Regions from separate parts of the Paraburkholderia sp. SIMBA_053 genome, predicted to be linked through region 2. Evidence: riboswitches for the same ligand, from Rfam matches in the RefSeq annotation. Region 2 holds a riboswitch; the other holds the start of a gene.
What was found. Region 2 has a riboswitch for cobalamin ahead of SB753_RS23320 (TonB-dependent receptor domain-containing protein). Riboswitches for the same ligand answer to the same signal wherever they lie in the genome.
Positions count from the first base shown of each region.

Region 1: linked by a shared signal. The riboswitch ahead of cobA (uroporphyrinogen-III C-methyltransferase) and the one ahead of SB753_RS23320 (TonB-dependent receptor domain-containing protein) in region 2 are both predicted to bind cobalamin.

Region 1 is NZ_JAWRXU010000010.1:5,309-14,082, reverse strand. Features, by position in the region: gene SB753_RS25035 (CHASE2 domain-containing protein) at 1-546, shown strand, start outside; gene SB753_RS25030 (DUF4136 domain-containing protein) at 623-1,219, shown strand; gene bluB (5,6-dimethylbenzimidazole synthase) at 1,226-1,906, opposite strand; gene SB753_RS25020 (cobyrinate a,c-diamide synthase) at 1,890-3,188, opposite strand; gene cobO (cob(I)yrinic acid a,c-diamide adenosyltransferase) at 3,191-3,793, opposite strand; gene SB753_RS25010 (cobalamin biosynthesis protein) at 3,790-4,212, opposite strand; gene cobA (uroporphyrinogen-III C-methyltransferase) at 4,209-4,976, opposite strand; cobalamin riboswitch at 5,209-5,454, opposite strand; cobalamin riboswitch at 5,524-5,805, shown strand; gene cobW (cobalamin biosynthesis protein CobW) at 5,962-7,065, shown strand; gene cobN (cobaltochelatase subunit CobN) at 7,072-8,774, shown strand, end outside.
Region 2 is NZ_JAWRXU010000008.1:155,096-163,869, reverse strand. Features, by position in the region: gene lgt (prolipoprotein diacylglyceryl transferase) at 1-609, shown strand, start outside; gene SB753_RS23345 (SIMPL domain-containing protein) at 698-1,426, opposite strand; gene SB753_RS23340 (EVE domain-containing protein) at 1,630-2,088, opposite strand; RNA gene ssrS (6S RNA) at 2,171-2,352, opposite strand; gene SB753_RS23330 (cell division protein ZapA) at 2,515-2,829, opposite strand; gene SB753_RS23325 (ATPase) at 2,826-3,182, opposite strand; cobalamin riboswitch at 3,400-3,681, shown strand; gene SB753_RS23320 (TonB-dependent receptor domain-containing protein) at 3,773-5,689, shown strand; gene SB753_RS23315 (FecCD family ABC transporter permease) at 5,717-6,775, shown strand; gene SB753_RS23310 (ABC transporter ATP-binding protein) at 6,772-7,611, shown strand; gene cobT (nicotinate-nucleotide--dimethylbenzimidazole phosphoribosyltransferase) at 7,649-8,710, shown strand; gene SB753_RS23300 (adenosylcobinamide-GDP ribazoletransferase) at 8,757-8,774, shown strand, end outside.

The sequences.
Region 1 (8,774 bases), on a different contig from region 2:
CCGCAAGCGCACGCGAAGCGGATCGCGTTGCACACGGAAACGGACCTATCGGCAGAAGGCCGCGACATAGGCGATATCGCCGACGAGGGCCACTGGATCTGCGCCGATCGTTCGCTCCTGACGCGTGCGCTCGTCAACATCCTGAACAACGCGGTCAAATACAGTCCGCCCGATACGCATATCACCTGTGAGCTATCGAACGAGGCGCCCGCGCGCACGTCGGCGACGGCCGGTTTCACTATGGCGGTTGCATCGGATCGCGCGACGCGACGCGTGTCGTGCACGATCCGCGACCAGGGCTATGGGATACCGCAAGACCAGCAGGCACAGCTATTCGAACGCTTCAGACGTTTTCACGAAACAGAGCGGCCAGAAGTGGGCGGCGCCGGGCTCGGCATGGCCTTCGTCAAGACCGTGGTGACGCGCCATGGCGGTGAAGTAAACGTGGTGAGCGCGCCCGGGCGGGGCACGGCAGTCACGATCTATCTGCCGGCACTGGAAGAAGCGCAACTGGATCGGCCTGCGAGCCGGCGTCATGACGCCTGAGCGCGCGTCTTATCGAATCGGGGAGCGAACTGTGAAAACGGTGGAAGCGATGAGAGCGATGAAAGCGGTGAACGCAATGAAAGCGACTCTGGTGTGTACGGCGCTCGCTGCGGCGACGCTCGCCGGATGTACCGGCATGCACGCCGACGTGCACACCGCGACGCCCGCAGCCGCACTAGCCGGCGAGCGGACGTACACGTTCGCGCGCCTGCCGACGCAGGAAGCGCGCGTCGACCATGCGCAGTTCGAAACCGTGCTGCGCGACGAACTGGCCAAGCAGGGTTTCGCCGATACGACGGAGCGGCCTGCGCATTACGTGCTCTCGGTCGGATACGAGACGCGGCCAGCACAAATCGGCGTTGGTGTGAGCGACTGTGCATCTGGCAATTGCCGCCCGCTGACCGACGCATCGGTCTCGCTATTCGGCGCACGCGTCTACCGTCATACGCTCACGCTGCGGTTTTTCGAACGTGTGAGCGGGCGCGAAGTGTACAAGGTCAGTGCGGCCAGTACAGACCGCGACGCCGATCCGCTGCACGCCACGCCCGCGCTGATCAGAAGCGCGCTGGTGCAGTTCCCGTTCGACGCACCAACCGACTGGCGCGTGAAATTGCGCCCGAATCCAGAAGGCAGCCTGCCGGACGTGGTCTCGGTGACGCCGTTGCAAAGATAACGAAGGCTACAGCGGATCGCGCGGCGACTGCTCCTTCGGTACCGGATCTTCGGGCCAGCGGTTTTCAAATACGCAATCGGCGAGCGGCGTGCGCTCCGCCCATCGTTCGGTTTGCAGCATCGGTTCGCTATAAAAGCGGTCGACGTGGCCAAGGCAAAGTATCGCGACCGGCCGCGCGCCTTCCGGCATGCGCAGGAGCCGACGCACTGCATCGACGTCGAAGAGAGACACCCAACCCATGCCGAGCCCTTCCGCGCGGGCGGCGAGCCACATGTTCTGGATCGCGCAGGCCACCGATGCGAGGTCCATTTCCGGCAGCGTGCGGCGGCCGAAGATATGCCGCTCGCGGCCGTCCATCAGCGCCATGACGAGCAGCTCGCCGCACTCCAGCATGCCTTCCACTTTCAGCTTCATGAACTCTTCGCGACGCTTGCCGAGCGCGTCGGCGGTAGCCAGCCGTTCGCTTTCGACGTTCGCATGCAACGCAATACGCAAGGCGGGATCGGTGATGCGCGCGATGCGCCACGGCTGCATGAAACCCACGCTCGGCGCATGATGTGCAGCATCGAGCAGACGCTGCAATACCGCGGCATCGACGGGATCGCGCACGAAGTGGCGCATGTCGCGGCGCTCGTAAATCGCGCGATAAACCGCGTCACGGTCGGCTTCGTTAAAAGGCTTCGCCATTGAACAGAGCGGCCGTGAAGGCCGGGTTGGAGGGCCAGTAAGCGTGCATGTAAGTCGCGACAATCGAGCCGACGCGATATAGAGCCTCGCCGGGTGCATCGCCTTGAGGCCGCGTGGCTGAGCGTAACGGCGAAAGCGGCGTGCCGAGCTTCGAGTAGTGAAACGTGTGGCCGGTCACGGCGCCATGCATGCTGTCGATCTGTTGCATACCGAGCGCGGTGAAGCGTGTTTGCATCGTCGCGTGACCGGGCAGCAAGCCGAGCATCGACGTGCTGACACCTTGTGTGTCAGTGAGCTTATCGAGCAGATAAAGCATGCCGCCGCATTCGGCGACAAGCGGTTTGCCGGCCGCCGCATGTGCGCGGATCGCCGCGGCGCTGCGGGCATTCGCGGCGAGCGCCGCGGCGTGCAGTTCGGGATACCCGCCGGGCAGGTACAGCGCATCGGTGTCGGAGGGCGGCGCTTCGTCGGCGAGCGGCGAAAAGTAGTGAACGTGGGCGCCGAGCGCTTCGAGCAGCGCGACATTGGCCGGGTAGATGAACGAAAACGCGGCATCGCGCGCGATGGCGATTTTTTTGTTGTGCAGAAGGCGGGGAAGCACTTGTGGCGTAGCCGCGCCAAACTCCACCGCGGGCGGCAGCCCGGCCAGCGCCGTATGACTGAGCGCATCGGCGGCGCGATCCAGACGCGCGTCGAGATCGTCGATTTCCGCGGCCTGATGCAAGCCGAGGTGGCGATCGGGCAATTCGATTTCGTCGCTGGCGGTAATGTGCCCGCACCAGCGCAGCGCCGGCGGCAACGCCTCTTCGAGCATCTGCGCGTGACGCGAGGAACCGACGCGGTTCGCGAGCACGCCATGAAACGGCACCTGAGGCCGGAAATTCGCGAGGCCGAACGCGACCGCGCCGAAGGTTTGCGCCATCGCCTTCGCCGAAATCACCGCGAGTACCGGCACACCGAACTCGGTCGCGAGATCGGCGCTGCTCGGCGTGCCGTCGAAGAGGCCCATCACGCCTTCGATCAGGATCAGATCGGCTTCGTCCGCCGCCTGCGCGAGAAGATTGCGGCAGGCATCTTTGCCGACCATCCACAGATCCAGCGACAGCACGGGCGCGCCGCTTGCGCGCGCAAGGATCATCGGATCAAGAAAGTCGGGCCCGGTCTTGAACACGCGCACACGCCGCCCCAGTCGCCGATGGTAGCGCGCGAGGCCCGCGGTGATCGTGGTCTTGCCTTGACCCGACGCGGGCGCGCTGACAAAGAGCGCAGGGCAGGCGGACACGTTCAGAACTCCACGCCGCGCTGCGCCTTGACGCCTTGCTCGCGGTACGGATGCTTGACGATGCGCATTTCGGTGACGAGGTCGGCGGCTTCGATCAGCGCATCGGGCGCGTGGCGGCCGGTCACGACCACATGCAACATCGCCGGACGCGCGTTGATGACGGACAGCACTTCGTCGAGCGGCAGATATTCGTACTTGAGCACGGTGTTCAGTTCGTCGAGGATGACCATCTGATAGTCGCCGCTTTCAATCATCCTGCGTGCTTCGTCCCAGCCTTTGCGTGCGGTGGCCATGTCGGCGTCCCGGTTCTGCGTGTTCCAGGTGTAGCCGTCGCCCATCGTCACGAAGTCGCAGTTGGCAATTGCGCCGAGGAAGTCGCGCTCCGACGTATGCAGGGCGCCCTTGATGAACTGCACGACGCCAAGCCGCATGCCGTGGCCGAGCACACGCACGGCCATGCCGAAAGCGGCGGTTGTCTTGCCCTTGCCGGTGCCGGTGTTGACGATCAGCAGGCCCTTTTCGACGGTCGCGTTGGCCTGCTTCTTTTCGTGGCCTTCACGCCGGCGTTCGGTCATGCGTTGATGCGATTCGGGATCGGTCTTCATGGAAGGTCCTGTGAGATGGTGGTGACACTGTGTGCTGGCGCTGGTGCGGTCGATGCGATCGCCACGGTGACACCAGCGTAAACGGTTTTGCGAGCGATCAGATGTGCGGTGGAACCGGCGGCCACGCCAAGCAACGCGCACGGTTCGCATACGCCGTCCACGCCGAGATGCTCGCGCGCGGCAGCCGACGGTTCGTGAACGCCAATCGGGAGAATCTGCTCGCGGGTGAACACTTGCAGCGTGAACCCGTGACGCGCGCAGAACTCCAGCAGGCCCGGCTCGTCGGCTTTCGTTTCAATAGAGGCTACCGTTGCAATCTGTTCGAACGTGTGCGAACCGAGCGCGGCGCGCACCGCCGTTTCGATCTCGTCCGCCGATGTGTGCAGGCGGCAACCGATGCCCACGCTAAGCGTTTTCATTTCGCGTCCGGCGAAGATGCCGCATCTGATGAGCTTGCCGCGGCGGCACGCGCGAGCGCGAGCGACGCCACGCCGCCTATCACCACGATCGCAGGCGAGCCGAGTCCCGCGCGCGCGACCGCATCGGCGAATTCGCCAAGCCTCGAAAGCGCATGGCGTTGCTCCGGACGCGTGGCCGATTCGATCGCCGCACACGGCGTGTCGGCGCGCATGCCGGCTGCGAGCAATGCGCCGACGATATCGTTCAGCCGCCGCATGCCCATGTAGATGACGAGCGTCATGTGGGTGGCGGCGAGCGCGCCCCAATCCGGCTCGCTGCTGCCCGCACCGTGGCCGGTCACGAAGATCACGCCTTGCGCATGATCGCGGTGTGTAACCGGAATGCCGATAGCTGCGGGCGCCGCGATTCCGGCTGTGATCCCGCTGACGATCTCCACCTCGATTCCGGCCGCATGCAGCGCCTGCTGCTCTTCGCCGCCTCTGCCGAATACGAACGGATCGCCGCCCTTGAGTCGCGCGACGCTGCGCCCAGCATGCAGATGATCGAGCATTTGCGCGACGATGCCTTCTTGCGGCGTCGACGGATGACCGCCGCGTTTGCCGACGTAAACAATGGAGGCGTCAGCGCGAGCGAATTGCAGCACGTCGCGATTCACGAGATCGTCGACGAGTATCACGTCGGCTTGTCCGAGGGCGCGCGTTGCCTTCAACGTCATCAGTTCGACGTCGCCGGGCCCTGCGCCGATCAGCCACGCGCGTGTCATCGCGCCTCGCTAGCCGTGCACGGCAACGACGTTGCGCGCCCCGCCGGCGTACGCCATGCAGTGCGGCACGCGAACGGGCCCAGGTGATTGGAGATCGAAGTCATTCAAGCGGTGTCTTCACGCACGACGACGGCACGCGCGGGTGCGAACCCGGTTGCCAGATCGTGCTTCAGCGCCTTCACATCCGTCCCTCGCGGATTCCGGCTGCCGGCGGCGTGACGTCGAGAAACGCACGGTCGCCTCCGCATCTGGCCGGTATCCGGGCTGGCGGCCTCACGCGCTTTGCCTTCCCGCCCGCATTCATTCGAATGTATCGGACAGTGGCATCGAAAACGCATGCGCGGTGCAGCATGAACATTGCACCGCAGGTCGCTTACCGTTGCGGGGACAGCACAGGTTGAGCGCGGGAGCGCTGCCTGTTTCCCGTTTAACTGCACACGCGAATGCATGTGCGGGCACCAAACGCGCGCATACGATAGCACACGAGAAGCCCGTGCGATAAGCGCGCCGGGCCCGCGTTTCCTTGACGGCGCCAGACGGTCGGCCTAAACTCGCACGCACTTCTGGTGCTCGTGTGCGCGCTCGTGCGCATGCAGTTAAACGGGAAACAGGGCGCCCGCCTGTCACGGTTTGGGTCAACCTGTGCTGCCCCCGCAACGGTAAGCGAAAAGTGGCGTCACGGCGGTTCGCGTGGCGTCGCAGTGCCGGCTTCGATGTCCACGCGCAAGGCCGCGTGGGCATATCACCACTGGGCGAGAAATCACTCGTCCGGGAAGGGGAAGCGGCGCTTTCGCCAGCCCGGATACCGGCCGGAACACGAAGGGCGAACGTCGCGGGGATGCGGCGCTGCGCTCATGCCCTCACACCCGTTTTCTGCGTTTTTCCTGTTGTAGCAAGGCCGTCGTTCATGCCCGAGGCACGCGCTGGACCTCATGCGTGCGGACTACGCCGGCCGGCGCCTGCAACCTCTGGGATGGACCTCACGATGCAAACTCAAATGCGCAAGATCCCCGTCACCATCGTCACGGGCTTTCTCGGCAGCGGCAAAACCACTCTGTTGCGGCACATTCTTCAGTACGCGAGCGGCAAGCGCATCGCGGTGATCGTCAACGAGTTCGGCGAACTCGGTATCGACGGCGAAATCCTGAAGGGTTGCGGCATCGGTTGCGACGAGAACGGTGTCGAAACGGAAGGGCAATTGTATGAACTCGCGAACGGTTGCCTCTGCTGCACGGTGCAGGAGGAGTTCTTTCCGGTAATGGAAAAGCTCGTCGAGCGCCGTGAGCAGATCGACCATGTGCTGATCGAAACCTCGGGTCTCGCGTTGCCGAAGCCTCTCGTACAGGCGTTCAACTGGCCGCAGATCAAAAACAGTTTCACCGTCGATGCGGTGATTACCGTGGTCGACGGTCCCGCTGCCGCGAGCGGCCAGTTCGCGGAAAATCCGCTCGCTGTCGATGCGCAGCGCAAAGCCGATCCGAATCTGGATCATGAATCGCCGCTGCACGAATTGTTCGAAGATCAGTTGGCTTCAGCCGATCTGGTGATTCTGAACAAAACAGATCTGCTCGATGAGGCTCGTCAGAATGCGGTCGAAGCCGTGATCCGCGAGGAGATTCCGCCGCAAGTGAAGGTCGTGCGCGCGCAGATGGGGCAGCTCGATCTACACACGTTGTTCGGGCTCGAAGCCGCATCGGAAGAAACGATTCACTTGCGCCACGACCATCACGGTTCGGCAGACGATGCGGACCATCACCACGATGAATTCGATTCGGTAGTGGTGCATGCAAACGTGCTGTCGCGTGACGCGGTAATCGCCGCACTGCAAACGCTTGTCCAGAGCAACACGATCTACCGTGTAAAGGGTTTCGCGGCATTGCCGGGCGCAGCAATGCGTCTCGTGATTCAGGGCGTGGGCCGGCGCTTCGACAGCTATTTCGACCGGCGCTGGCAACCTGGCGAGGCGGGCGAAAGCCGCTTCGTGCTGATCGGTGAAGACCTCGATCAAGCCGCGCTGCAGCGCGCGTTCGACGCGGCGCTGGGCGTGTCGAACGCTCAGGTGCCGGGCGTCGCAGCGCAGCAGGCGTAAGCGCACATGCATCTTCTGCGCACCACGCCGGGCGGTTTCGTCGACGATACGCAAGGCGTGATCCGTATCGATCAGCGGCCTGCGGATATCGTCGTGCTCAGTTCTGCGGACACCACGTTGTCGCTGCTGGCAAGCGTGTTTCCTCGTCTCGGCGATGGTTTTCCGAGCGTGCGGCTCGCGAACGTGACGTATCTGCGGCAACCGGCGTCGGTCGATTTCTACGTCGAAGATGTGCTGCAACACGCGCGCGTCGTCGTAGTCGATCATCTTGGCGGCGAAGCGTATTGGCCGTACGGTATCGAACAGGTCGTCGCGCTAGCGGAGCGCAAACAGCAAACGCTCGCGATGTTTTCGGGCGATCTGCAGGAAGATCCCAATCTGCTTGCGCGCAGCACCGCGGACACGGATCTGTGCCATCAGTTGTGGCGTTATTTGCGGGAAGGCGGTCCCCAGAATGCGGAGGCGTTTCTGCGCTGCATCGCGTATCGCGCGCTCGGTTGGGGACACGAGCCTGCGCCGCCCCGTGCGTTGCCGGCCGCGTCGCTTTACCATCCACAACGCGACACGCCGACAATCGCCGACTGGCAAGCGCGCTGGCGGCACGATGCGCCCGTCGCGGCGATACTGTTCTACAAGGCGCATCTTCAGGCGGCCAACACAGCGGTGTTCGACGCGCTGATCGAAGCGCTCGAAGCACACGGCGTGAACCCACTGCCAATCGCGATTACGTCGTTGAAAGACGCGGTGAGTCGCGAAGTCGTACAGTCGTTGTGCTCGCAACATAACGCGGCGCTCGTACTCAACACGACTGCGTTCGCCGCGTCCGCGATCGATGATCCCGAACCGCTCGCGCTCGCCGGCGACGCGCCTGTGCTTCAGGTGATTCTGAGCGGCGGCAACCGCGAGGACTGGCTCAAGGACAATCAGGGCCTGAATTCGCGCGACATCGCCATGCATATCGCGCTGCCCGAAGTGGATGGGCGCATCATCACGCGCGCGATCAGTTTCAAGGGACTTGCGTATCGCTGTCCGCATACGGAAGTCGACGTGGTGCGTTATCAGCCCGATCGCGAACGCGTCGACTTTATCGCCGAGTTGAGCCGCCGCTGGTGCCGCCTGCGCTCGCTCGACAACGCGGACAAGAAACTCGCGCTGATTCTCGCCAACTATCCGATGAGCGAGGGTCGCATTGGGAATGGCGTCGGACTGGATACGCCGGCGTCGGTGGTCGGCATTCTGTCGATGTTGCGCGACGAAGGTTATCGCGTGGCAGCCGTGCCCGATAACGGCGACGCGCTATTGCAGAAGCTGACCGAGGGCGTGACGAACGATCCGGTGGTGCGCGATCTGCGGCCCGCTTTGCAAAGCTTTGCGGTGGCCGATTACCTCACCCATTTCAACGCGCTGCCCGCCGAAGCGCGCAATGCGCTGAATGCGCGTTGGGGTCCGCCGGAGCACGACCCGAGCGTGCGGCGCGGCCGTTTCATGATTGCGGGTTGGCGTTGCGGCCACGTATTCGTCGGCATTCAGCCGTCGCGCTCGCGCGAGCAGGGCGATTACGCGAGCTATCACGACGCCGAACTCGTGCCGCCGCATGCGTATCTCGCGTTCTATTTCTGGCTGCGTCATCAGTTCGGCATCGACGCGGTCGTGCATGTCGGCAAGCATGGCAACCTCGAATGGCTGCCCGGCAAGAGTGTTGCGTTGAG
Region 2 (8,774 bases):
GGCATGTCGTTTCACGGCGGCTTCCTCGGCGTGACGCTCGCCATGGTGCTGTTCGCCTATCAGCGCAAACGCTCGTGGCTGCAGGTCACCGACTTCGTCGCGCCGATGGTGCCGACAGGACTGGCGGCAGGGCGTCTCGGCAACTTCATCAACGGTGAGTTGTGGGGGCGCGTGACCGATCCGTCGGCGCCGTGGGCGATGCTCTTTCCAGGCGCCGCGCCCGACGACGCCGCATGGCTCGCCGCGCATCCGCAACTGGCCGCGCAATGGAAGCTGAACGAAGTCTTCGCGCAATATCACATGCTGCCGCGTCACCCGTCAGAGCTGTATGAGATCGCGCTCGAGGGCGTCGCGCTTTTCTTCGTGCTGTTCTTCTTCTCGCGTAAGCCAAGGCCGCTCGGCGCTATTTCGGCGGTGTTCCTGATCGGTTATGGCCTCGCGCGCTTTACGGTCGAATTCGCCCGTGAGCCCGACGACTTCCTGGGCCTGCTCGCCATGGGTCTCTCCATGGGCCAATGGCTTTCGTTGCCGATGATCCTCGTTGGCATTGCGATGCTCGTGTGGTCGTATCGTCGCAGCCCCGGCGAACCGGCGCACGCGCTGCCGTAGCGCGGCACGTTGTGTTCTGAATAAAAAACGCCACGGCATGCCGTGGCGTTTTTTTTGCCGCCGCATGCGGCGGCAGGTGGACCGCGCGTTACTTCATCTGCACCGAGCCCGACACATTCACCGTTACCGTCGACGTGCCGCCTTCAATCGGCACAGGGGCCGACATCTTGGCGTCGGCGCCCATGGCGCGCGCGCTCATCATCATGACGGGCCGCGGCATGGCGCCGTTATGTCCGACGTTGACCTCGCGAATCGAATAACCGCTGTAGCCGAACGCCTGCGCGGACGAAGCCGCCTGCTCACGGAACGATTTGATTGCATCGCCAGTCAGCTTTTGTTCAGCGGCGCGTTGCGCCGCGGGCGACAGCGAGAACTGCACATTGCCGACCTGCATGATGGGCGCCATTTGCCCTGCAAGCTTCGACGCCGCGGCGAAGTCGTGCGACTCGAGCACGACCTCCGTGCGGCCGCGCCATGCGGAGATGCGGCCATCGCGATCGGTAGACGGATAGATCGAGAACGAACCTGTGCGCGCGGTCACGCCACTCACGCCTTTGGCTTTTTGCAATGCCGAATCGGCACGCTGGTTTAGCGTTGAAGTAAGAGCCGACGGATCGCTCGCTTCCTGCTCGTAAAAGAGCGTGATTTCGACGACGTCTTGAGGCACTTCCGCGCTGGCCTGCGCGTTCAGCGACAGCACGCCGGCCGGTTGATAGGGCGCGACGCTCTGCGCGCGTGCCATAGCGGGCGTGAGCACGAGGGCTGCAGGCGCGGCGCAGACGAGCGCGAAAGCGAGTGCACGTGCGGTGTTTTTCATCTGTGTGGAACTCCTTGCTTGAACAGGATTGCGCACGATCCGGCAGGCGCGATGCAACGGCACGGCGCTGTGTGCGCCGTTGGTAGTCCGTTTGCAAGTGCGTTAGGCGCTTGTAACCTGAGCTTGGTTCCCCAATTTAACCGTGCGATGAGCAGCGGTGAGTGACATCGTTCGTGGCGCCGTTGCAGCAAGCACCAGCGAACTCAGGCGAGTCGCTTCGTGATGAAGCGCCACTCGGCTTCGGTGACCGGCGTGATGGACAGACGGTTGCCTCTCGCCAGCACTCGCATGTCTTTCAGCTCGTCGTGCTCGCGCAATGCGGCGAGCGGAATCAACGGAATCTTCTTCTTGAAGACCACGTCGACGAGCAGCCAGCGCGGCGTTTCCTGCGACGACTTAGGATCGTAGTAAGGACTCTTCTTGTCGAACTGAGTCGGGTCCGGGTAAGCGGTAGACGCTACCTCGGCGATCCCGGCGATGCCAGGCTCGGGACAACTCGAGTGATAGAACAGCACGCCGTCGCCGACCTGCATCGCGTCGCGCATGAAGTTGCGCGCCTGATAGTTGCGCACGCCGGTCCACGGCAACGTGCGGTGCGGTGCGTTGGCAAGATGGTCGATGCTTGCTTCGTCCGGTTCGGACTTCATTAGCCAGTAGCGCATGAATCGAAAGGAACGTTAAGGTTGGAAAAGCCGGAGCCCAAACAAAAACGGCACCGGACAGTAGTCCGATGCCGTTCCAAATAAGGTCCCCGCCTTGGCCGCTAGGCCGGCATCCTGAACCGGGGGTTCAGAATTGGTCGCAGTTAGCAGCACTTCGGGTACATCAGACAGAGTGACGCGCACGCCCGTGCTACAAATTTCCGCAACCGTGCACATGGCATTGGTTCAAGGAATATATGACCTTGGCGAACCAGGCAGGGAAGCTAAACCGATGAAGCTAAAACCATTCAGGTGAAACGTTTGCCGAGTGTGCTCGTGCATGCTCTCACGCGCTTTGCTCAGCTGCTACGTGTGCCACCTGGTTGAATCTGCAGCCGACCCGAAGACCGGCCACTTCTACTTCCAGACACGTTGCAAACTTGCTGCTTACTGCATGGTGTACTGCTCGATCACAGTACCCAGTTGTTCGTTCATTTGATGCATTGTACGCCTGATTTCTTCAGCGGGAAATGCTTCTCCGTGACGCACGCTCGATTGCAGCTTAAGCAGTTCCGATGCCAGCGACAGCGCGGCCATGACAGCAATACGATCCGTGCCGCGCACGTTACTGTTATTGCGGATCTTCGACATTTCGGCGTCGACTCGTGCGACTGCTTCAAGCAGCGCGCCTTCCGTTTCCGGCGAGCAGGCGAGGCGATAGGGCACGCCGAGAATCGATACTTCGATCTGCTTGGTGGTCATGCATTTTCTCCATGGCGAGTGGCGTCGCTCTCCGCTTCGACTTCATGCTGAGCGGGCTCGAGCAGATCGAGCTGGTTGTCCGGCTCGTTGTGCCCGCGAGCGCGCGGCAATTTTTCGAGGATCGCATTGAGCCGCACTTGAGCGTCGTCGATCTTGGCCGACAGCGCGTCGCGCTCCGCTTGCAGTGCATCGCGTTCCTCGCGCACCATGGCAAGTTCCGTGCGCGTGGTTTCTGCCTCGGCGCGCGACTGGGCGAGCTGCTCTTCAAGCGCAACGCGCGCTTCGTTGTGGCGCTGGCTGATCGCTATCAGCTTGCCGATATTCTGTGAGAGTGTTTCGAGTTCGGTGAGCATGTGCTGCGTCCTCTAAAGACCTCGCATTTTAGCGCGGAATGCCGCACGTTCCGACATTTGTCTCGTTTCGAGACGTAACAACACCGCTTTATGCAGGCTTTTTTCGACTGAAGATGAAAAAGTACTCGTGTGTCACAGATCGCGTCGGACAATACTCTGCTCCTGTCCGAATCATCGCTGTCGTGACCCGCATTCTTGACTGGCCCCGAGGCCGCTCATACACTGGCCGCACTCTGGTGCCCGCGCGCGCAATTCATTGCGCGTGCAGTTAAACGGGAAGCAGGGCGCGCCGTTCACCTGAACGCGCGAACCTGCGCTGCCCCCGCAACGGTAAGCGACCGCATTCGCTTTGCACTTCGTGCTTTGCAGTTCGCGTTTGCAGTTCGATCCCCATCGCGTGTTCCAGTTCAACATGCGAGTGTGCCACTGCGCGTCACGCGTGGGAAGGCGGGATCGAGCGTCGTCAGCCCGGATACCGGCCAGAGGGAGAGGCGCGCGCCCGCGAAATGAAGTCAAAAGCGCTCGCGCCTCGTTACGCGACGGCCTGCGGGGAAGCGGGCCGCGCACGCCATCCACGGGAAACTTCACTCATGCTGTCCCCTATCGCCCGCGCGGCGCTGCTCGCATTTGCAGGGCTGCCGCAGCTCGCGCATGCGCAAGCCGCCGACAGTTCGCCTGCGCCGTCGGTTGCAGTCGCACCAGTCGCTACGAGCGCTGTATCCGTCGCTATCACCGAATCATCACCTGCTGTTTTGTCGCCCGTCGTCGTCACCGCCGAGCGCGGACCTCAAGCGCTCGCCGACACGATTCCGCAAACGTCGCTATTCGATCAGCAGGACATTGCCGATACCACCGCAACCGATCTGCCGGGTCTGCTGCAACTCGCGCCCGGCGCGCAAATCTCGCGCACAGGTGGGCCCGGTTCGACAGCGAGCCTGTATCTGCGCGGCGCGTCGTCGACGCAATCGCTGATTCTCATCGACGGTGTGCGCGTCGATTCCGTGAGTCTCGGCACCGCGCAAATTGCGCAGATTCCGCTCGATCAGGTCGATCACGTCGAAGTAGTGAACGGCAACGTGTCGGCGTTGTATGGCTCGGGCGCGATTGGAGGCGTGGTCCAGGTGTTCACGAAAGACGGCGGCGATCATCCGCCGCGTTTCAATTTTTCCGTGGGCTACGGCAGCTACCACACGCAGACACAACAGGTAGGCGCGAACGGCGCGTTGGATAAGGACGGCCGCACGACCTTCAACATCTCGCTCGCGCGTTCGAAAGACGACGGTTTTTCCGCGCTCAATCCCCCTGAGGCGCCGAATGCGAACCCCAATGCGAACGGCTATCTGAACGAGAGCATCTCCGCTTCGCTGCGCCATAAGTTCACCGACAACTGGGACGCGGGCGCCCGCTATCTCCAGTCGAACGGCAACAACAGCTACGACAATGCGTACGGCGAGCCGACCGATCTGAACAATCTGTACACGAAAGTGCGTCAGTTGTCCGCCTTCGCTAACGGCAAGCTAACGGACTGGTGGACCACGCACTTCATCGTTGCGCAAGGCGACGACCGCAGCGTGTCGAACACCAACGGTCTGTATAACGGCCGCTTCGACACCGACAATCGACAGTACACCTGGCAGAACGATTTTGCGCTGGCCGCGCAGCAGAAACTGCAGGTCGGCTACGAGCATCTGGACCAGAGTCTCGACTCCGATACGTTTGCCGCGCCCACTCGTCATGTCGACTCGGGCTTCGCCGGTTATACGGCACGCTTCGGGCGCAACCAGATACAGGCTAACCTGCGGCGCGACCAGTACTCCGATTTCGGCGGAGCGAACAGTTACTATCTCGGCTATGGCTTCGACATCACGTCGCGCTGGAAGCTAAGCGCAAGCTATTCCAGTTCGTTTCGCGCGCCTAGCTTCGACGATCTGTACTATCCGCTGAGCGGTAATCCGTCCATTCAGCCGGAGCGCAGTCATTCGATCGAAGCAGCGTTGCAATACGCGTCGAATGCGCTCGGTGTGATGCGTTTGAGTGCTTTCCAGACGCGTTATTCGAATCTGATCGACTATGAACAGGTGACGCCGGGGATCTATCTGGTCGAAAACGTGGGCCATGCAAAAGTGCAAGGACTCGAAGGATCGTGGAGCGGACATGTAGGCAAGACCGACGTGCGCGCGTCGGTGACGCTGCAAAATCCGGTCGACCTCGACAACGATACCGACCTCGTGCGGCGAGCGCGGCGTTTCGCGTCGCTGACGGTGAATCGCAGTATTGCAGGATGGCGCGTGGGCGGTGAGTGGATCGTGAGCGGTCCGCGCGAAGACAGCAGCGGCAAGCTCGGCGGCTACGGTGTCGTCAACCTGGCTGCGCGCTACAACGTCACGAAGGCATGGTACGTGGCCGCGCAAATCCAGAATGTGTTCAACAAGGACTATGAAACGGCCTACTCGTATAACTCGCCGCGGCGCGGTGCCTATGTCACGGTCGGCTGGCAACAGCAGTGATGCCTGCGCCGTGCTGGGAACGCGCCGATGAGCCGTCATGAAGGTTCGATGCCCGCCACGCTTCACGCGATGACTGCGAAACGCGCCGCCGCGATCTGGCTCGTGCTTGCTGTCGCCGCGCTTGCAGTACTGATGGCGTCGCTCGCATTGGGCAGTGTGGCGCTCGCGCCTGCGCGCGTGATCGAGGCGCTTTCGCCGCTGCATGCGGGCGCGTCTGACGCAAACTCCGCCGATCTCGCCGGCGAGATCGTGCGCACGCTGCGTTTGCCTCGCGCGCTGGCCGGTTTTGCTTGCGGCGCATTGCTCGCATTGGCTGGCGCGCTGCTGCAGGTGTTGTTGCGCAATCCGCTCGCTGAGCCCTATGTATTAGGCGTATCGGGCGGCGCCGCAACTTTTGCGCTCGTCGCAATGATCGCCGGTTGCGCGTGGTGGCTCGTCGATGCGTCGGCGTTCGCGGGCGCATTCGTGTCTATTCTTCTCGTGCTCGGCCTTGCGCGTCGCGAGTTGTGGCGCGGCGAACCGCAGGACACGTCACCGCGCCTGCTTCTGACTGGCGCCGTCATCGCGGCAGGCTGGGGCGCGCTCATTACCTTGCTGCTCAATCTTGCGCCGGACAATCGTTTGCGCGGCATGTTGTTCTGGCTGACCGGCGACCTCAATGGCAATGCGCTGCCGTGGACCGCACTCGTCGCGCTGGTCGTCGTGCTGATTGCCATCGTGCCCGTTGCGCCGCGCCTGAATGTACTGTTGCGAGGCGACGCTGCCGCGCAGGCGTTGGGCGTTGCGGTCATGCCGTTGCGGTTGCGCGTGTATCTTGCGGCCTCGCTCGCCGCCGCAGCGGCTGTGACGACGGCGGGCACCATCGGCTTTGTCGGACTCGTGGTGCCGCATATGTTGCGGCTCGCGTTCGGCAACGACCAACGTATGCTGCTGCCCGCCGCGGCTCTCGGCGGCGGGGTGGCGGTAATGGGCGCCGATCTGATCGCGCGCCTTGTGATCGCGCCGGCGCAACTGCCGGTCGGCGTGATCACGTCGATTATCGGCGTGCCGGTGTTTCTCTGGATGCTGCTGCGCGCCCGCCGATGATGCCCACTAACAACCTCTCGCAGCCCACGCTCAGCGCGCAACGCGTGAGCTTGCGTGCGGGCGCGCGCACGTTGCTCGATGCGTTCACGCATACGTTTTATCCGGGCGAGATCTGGTGCGTGGCCGGTCCGAACGGTGCCGGCAAGACGACACTCTTATCCACGCTCGCGGGTTTGCGTGAACCCTCGGCTGGCCACGTGGAACTCGATGGCGTGCGTATGTCCGCCTGGCACACGCGGCAACTCGCGCAGCGCCGCGCGTTAATGCCGCAAAGCGCGCCCGACGCATTCAGCGCGAGCGTGCTCGACATCGTGATGCTGAACCGCTTTCCGCATTTGACCGGCTGGGGTTGGGAGGGCGAGGGTGACCGCGAGGCCGCGCGTGCCGCGCTGGACTTGCTGGGGCTCACCGCATTAGCCGCACGAGACGTGCTGTCGCTTTCCGGCGGCGAACGTCAGCGCGTGGCGCTCGCAGCGGTGCTCTGTCAGCAAGCGCCGCTCCTTCTGCTCGACGAACCTTTATCGCATCTGGACTTGCATCATCAGATCGAGTGCCTGGAAGCGCTCAGCGCATGGACGCGTGAGTCGACGCGGACCCTGCTGTTTTCCTGTCACGACCTGAACCTCGCGCGCCGGTTCGCGACGCACGCGCTGCTGCTCGACGGTGCGGGCGCCGCCTACGCGGGGCGTGTGCACGAGGTACTGACGCCTGCGTTGACGAGCCGCGTATTCGGCTATCCGTTGATCCTGATTCGCGACGGCGAGCACGAGGCGCTCATTCCTGCGCCGCGCTCGCGTCACGAATCTGCTTGGAACCATGACACGTCGTCAAGCTAACGCTCAGAACTGAACATCTTTTATCTTCACGAAACTCATGACCTCTTCGCCACGCTTGTCCCGATTGCCCCAGGTAGAACCGCTCGAACAGACGTTAGGCAGCGAGCTTCAGCACGTCATCGACACGAAGACGAAGCCGCCCGGCAGTCTCGGCCGGCTCGAAACGCTCGCGCGTCAGATGGGCCTGATTCAGCGCACTACCCATCCGGCGGTCCAGCGCCCCGCGCTGATCGTGTTCGCCGGCGACCACGGCATTGCGGCCGAAGGCGTCAGCCCGTATCCGCAAGCGGTGACCGCGCAGATGGTCGCGAATTTTCTCGCGGGCGGCGCGGCAGTCAATGCATTGAGCCGCGTCGCGGGCATCGAGCTCGAAGTGGTCAATGCGGGTATCGCGACGCCGTTGCCGCGCACCGATGGCCTTGTCGATATTCCGGTCGGCGCGGGCACGCGCAACTTCGCACACGAACCTGCGATGACGCACGAGCAGGCGCTCACCGCGATGCAAGCCGGCGCGGCGCGCGTGCGGCATCACGCTGCGCTCGGCAGCAACGTGATCGGCTTGGGCGAAATGGGTATCGCCAACACATCGGCGGCGGCGTGCCTGATGAGCCGCATCTGCGGCGTGCCGATCGACGAATGCGTGGGCCGCGGCACCGGTCTGGACGACGCCGGGCTCGCAAAGAAGCGCAGCGTGCTTGCGGCGGCGCTCGCGCATCACGACGCATCCACGGCTCCTCTCGATGTGCTCGCAACCTTCGGCGGCTTCGAAATCGCGATGATGGCCGGCGCCTATCTCGCCGCCGCGCAAGCGCGCATGACGATTCTGGTCGACGGCTTCATCGCCAGTTCAGCGCTGTTGATTGCGGACGCAATTGCGCCCGACGTGCGTGAATATTGCGTGTTCGCGCATGCGTCGAACGAGGCGGGACATCGGCGCATGCTCGACTATTTCGGCGCACAGCCGCTGCTATCGCTCGACATGCGGCTCGGCGAAGGCACCGGTGCGGCGCTCGCGGTGCCGTTGCTGCGCGCGGCCTGCGCGTTCATCAACGAGATGGCGAGCTTCGAATCGGCCGGTGTAGCGGACCGCGAAGCGTGAACCGCGCCGTACTTCGCATTTCAGTCAACGAGCACGCAAGCCATATATGAAACCGCTGGCCGAA